DNA from 2 places in the Sulfitobacter sp. G21635-S1 genome. Region 1 is predicted to be linked to the other one. Evidence: riboswitches for the same ligand, from Rfam matches in the RefSeq annotation. Region 1 holds a riboswitch; the other holds the start of a gene.
What was found. Region 1 has a riboswitch for cobalamin ahead of O4H53_RS06685 (aromatic ring-hydroxylating oxygenase subunit alpha). Riboswitches for the same ligand answer to the same signal wherever they lie in the genome.

Region 1 (2,197 bases):
GACCAGCCCGCCCATTGCCGCGCCCTCAGATCATCGCGCTGATCTTGTCGGGGCGGAATCCGGCCCAGTGATCATCGCCTGCCACCACGACGGGGGCCTGCCGATAGCCCAGGCCCTGCACCAGTGCCATTGCCGCGGCATCCTCGGTCAGGTCGATCAGCTGAAAATCAATGCCGCGCATCTCAAGCGCGCGGGTGGTTGCGGTGCATTGCACGCAGGCCGGTTTCGAATAGACTGTAATGGTCATTTGCCCTGTCCTCACTATGGTGTTGGCACGAAAGCAAGGGCACGGGATCGGGCGCCAGCGGCACCGGAACACGCGCCCCGGCCCTCCGCCGCGGTCGTCATCTATGGTGCTCCGGCAGGTCTCCTGACTCGCAGCTCGGGTGTCGCGACCCCCTTCCCGGTGCGGCATGCACCAGTGGTAACGGGACGTGACTCGCTGCTTACAGTTGCGGGGGCAGTGCCGGATTTTCACCAGCTTCCCTTTTCACCGGCAAGACGAGTCGCCGGCACCAAAGCAACTGCATATTGGGTGAACTTGAGGCAAACTGTCAATATATAGATGTCGGCCTTTTTACCTTCCCTTCCGGGAAAATGCGTTGCTGTCTTTTCCAAGAGTGTTTTGGTCGCAAATAAATCTTCATAAAACATGCGTCCGGCCTATCATGGCGGCACAAGGTGCGGGCTTCGGTCCGAGAATTGGGAAGCCGGCGAAAATCCGGCACTGCCCCCGCAACGGTAAGATCGTAATGCGGCGCATCAACGGCCACTGGGCAGGAGGAGCCCGGGAAGGCGTTGCGCCTCGGGCCCTCACGGGCTGCGATCAAGTCCGGAAACCAGCCTTGGTGAAGTTGTTCAACCGCGGGTGGCGGTCTTGGCACTGAATTGGCGCGCGGCACCTCCCAGAGGCTGCGGCCCATCGGTGTCTTGTGCTGTCATCTGCCCAAATCGATCCGCGGGGCGCGGCAGGAGACCAGAAAGATGACCCACCCACTCAGCGACCTGCTGGCACGGCGCCGCGCCGGCCATGCGCTGGAACAACCCTTCTACACCGATCCCGACGTCTTTCGCGCGGATATGGAAACGATTTTCTACCGCGACTGGCTGTTCGCCGTCCCTGCCTGCGAACTGACCAAAGCGGGCAGCTATGTCACCCATCAGGTCGGCAGCTACGGCGTGGTCATCGTGCGCGGTTCCGATGGCGTGATCCGCGCCTTTCACAATTCCTGCCGCCATCGCGGATCGGTCATCTGCAACAAGGCAAAGGGCGTGTCGCCCAACCTGGTCTGCCCCTATCACCAATGGACATACAGTCTGGACGGAAAGCTGTTGTGGGCCCGCGAAATGGGGCCTGATTTCGATCCGTCACAGCATGGGTTGAAGCCGGTCCATTGCCGGGATCTGCAGGGGCTGATCTATATCTGCCTTGCCGATGAAGCGCCCGATTTCGAGGCTTTCGCCGCCCTCGCGCAGCCCTATCTTGCGGTGCATGACCTGAGCGACGCCAAGGTCGCGCATGAGACAAGCATCATCGAAGACGGCAACTGGAAACTGGTCTGGGAAAACAACCGCGAATGTTACCATTGCGGGGGCAACCATCCGGGCCTGTGCCGGTCCTTTACCGATGATCCGACCGTCACCGGCATCGAGGAAGGGGAGACACCGCCGCATCTTCAGACCCATTTCGACCGGCTGGAAGATCAGGGCTATCCCTCGCAATTCCGCATGGCCGAGGACATGCAATACCGCCTTGCGCGGATGCCGCTTCTGCCGGGTGCCAAGAGCTTTACGATGGATCTGAAACCCGCAGTGACAAAGTTTCTCGGGCGGGTCCGGGACGACACCGCCGGCACGTTGCTGAAATACCATTACCCCACCACCTGGAACCATTTCCTGCCGGATCATTCCATCGTCTTTCGCGTCACACCGCTGACGGCGACGACAACGCAAGTCACGACCAAATGGCTGGTCCACAAGGATGCCGTGGAAGGTGTGGATTACGATCTCCAGCGCCTGACCGAGGTCTGGATCGCCACCAATGACGAGGACCGCCGGGTGGTGGAAGACAACCAGCGCGGCATCAATTCACCCGCCTATGAGCCCGGTCCATATTCGCCCATCCACGAGACCGGCGTGATCGGTTTTGTCGACTGGTATTGCAACACGATGTCGCGGCGGCTGACCCCGACCCAGA
Region 2 (2,197 bases), on a different contig from region 1:
TGCTCCCCTTCGCGCTGCCAGAAATAGCCCGCAAAGCACCCGAGCAACACCCAGGCCGCCAGACCGACGCCGAGCGCACGCGCCGCGAACAGCGCGCCGATCTCGGTCGGGACAGGACCGGTAAAGGTCTCGGGCTCCGGCGCGCCGATCAGATGCGGTGCGGCCAGCAACAGCGCCGCCGCACTCCAGGCCGCCCAGTTCTGGCCAAAGGCCAGCAGCCAGAGCGCCACACAGGCCGCAATCGCCGTCGCAAACCACCAGACCTGCCGCAGAGCCACATCGGCGGCAGCCACACCGGGCACTTCCGGGGCAAGGGTAAATCCGGGGGCCAGATGAAAGGCCACGAAACCGGCCACGCCCCACAGGATACCCCAACGCCCGTCGATCCGCGCACCGCGGTCCTCGCCAAAGCTCATGGCCGCAACCAGGATCAGCGCATAACCGGTATAGGTCAGCATGGTGAAAATCACGCTCAACCCGTCGCGCATCAGGTCGAAACCGGGCAAGGCGGGATGGGCGCTGACCGCCTCTGCGCCGAAATGGACCAGTTCCCCGCTTTCATAAAGCTCCGCATGCAGCAGCACAGGCTGCACAAATACCAGTTGCAGCAGGCCGATGATCGCACCCGCCAAAGCCCCTGCAAAAAGGGCGGAAACCAAAAACCGTGAAGTCATAACGAGATCCTCTTGCTTTCATGGCAACGCGCCGGCACCGATACCAATCAACGCAAACACGCCGCCGAAAATCGGCAGCGCCTCAAGCTGATAAAGGTCTTTGACCGGAACGCGCTGCGTTGTTCACCAGGGGGAACGGGGTCACCGCCTGCTTTGACGCGGCTCAGACCTGATCCCGATGGCCCATAGGGGTCAGTGGCAGGGGAAACCTGTGGCATGGCGCACATCATGCGCGGCATCATGCAACGCGGCGGCCTGAACGTGCCCGGTCAGCGTGATCAGGGCAAGGCCCAGAACGGCGGCAAAGATCGCGGGAACAAAGCGGCTGGCGGTCTGCGACTTGGCAGTCATTGTAGTCATGGTCTTCTCCTTGCCGTCACACCCGACGACCTGTTTCAAGTTTCTCACGCCTGGCAGGTCTCCTGGCTCACGGGTCGATGCCTTTGCCCGCCTTCCCCGACCGAATGGTCAAGTGGCACGTTGGGCACAGACTCTCCGCTTACAGTCGCGGGGGCGGCTTCCGTTTCAGGCTGTGCGGCCCTTACGGAATTCCCTGTTCGGTTCCACACCCAAAGGGGCGCTTACGGGAACACCAAGCAAGCCCAATGTTGCACTTCGGCCCAGCCAAGGCAAGGCTCATTCACGACAACTCATGCGCCGAATGCGCTTGCCCGCAGCAACGCCTTGCGCTGTCTGGAAATGCCGGCCCCGGTGCGCAATCCCCGGTACTCCGGCCCCGGATCGGGTGGTGGCCTGCCCGCGTCCGACCATAACGTTTCAATTTCCTCTGGCCCTGCTCTGCCCTGCGGCCCATAACAGGCGGACAACCCTCCCCCTCTGACAGGAGCCTTCGCCGCGTGAGCCGAACCACCCTCGCGATTCTCTATTCGCTGTTTGCGATCCTGTTGTTCGATGGCATGGGGCTGATCATCAAACACCTCTCCGGCAGCTACGGGGCCGCCGAACTTTCTGCCTACCGCAACCTGGTGGGGCTGATCCCGGCACTTCTGGTCCTCTGGACTTCCCGGGACTGGCACGCCAAAGGACGCAGCCTGCACATGCGGCAATGGAAACTGGCCCTGCTGCGCGGGCTGATCCTGACCTTCGCGCAATATTTCTTTTACCTGTCGCTGGGCATCCTGACCTTTGCCACCGCCTCCACCATCTCCTATTCCAACGCAGTCTTTGTCACCGCACTCGCCGTGCCCCTGCTGGGCGAAAAGGTCGGGCTGGTGCGCTGGGCCGCGGTGCTGGTCGGCTTTGCCGGGGTGGTGATGATCGTGGGCCCGGGCCGGGACAGCTTTTCGCTGGCGGCCCTGCTGCCGCTGGGCGCGGCGCTTTGTTATGCGCTGACCGCCGTTACCGCCCGGATGATGGACGACGGCCCGCCAACAGCCCTGATCAACCTGTATTCCACCGGCGTCGCGACCCTGGGTGCGCTGGTGCTGACGCTGGCCACGGGCGGTTTCACGCCAATGCAGGACAGCACGGACCTGCTGTGGATTGTGGCGATGGGCGGGCTC

Region 2: it holds a riboswitch for cobalamin, as region 1 does, so the genes downstream of both, O4H53_RS20700 (CbtB domain-containing protein) here and O4H53_RS06685 (aromatic ring-hydroxylating oxygenase subunit alpha) in region 1, are expected to answer to the same signal.

What each region holds. Positions count from the first base shown of each region.
Region 1 is NZ_JAPWGV010000004.1:182,291-184,487, forward strand. It holds gene nrdI (class Ib ribonucleoside-diphosphate reductase assembly flavoprotein NrdI) at 1-15, opposite strand, end outside; gene nrdH (glutaredoxin-like protein NrdH) at 26-247, opposite strand; cobalamin riboswitch at 344-535, opposite strand; cobalamin riboswitch at 663-863, shown strand; gene O4H53_RS06685 (aromatic ring-hydroxylating oxygenase subunit alpha) at 985-2,197, shown strand, end outside.
Region 2 is NZ_JAPWGV010000025.1:39,844-42,040, reverse strand. It holds gene O4H53_RS20705 (CbtA family protein) at 1-674, opposite strand, end outside; gene O4H53_RS20700 (CbtB domain-containing protein) at 867-1,025, opposite strand; cobalamin riboswitch at 1,070-1,286, opposite strand; gene O4H53_RS20695 (DMT family transporter) at 1,532-2,197, shown strand, end outside.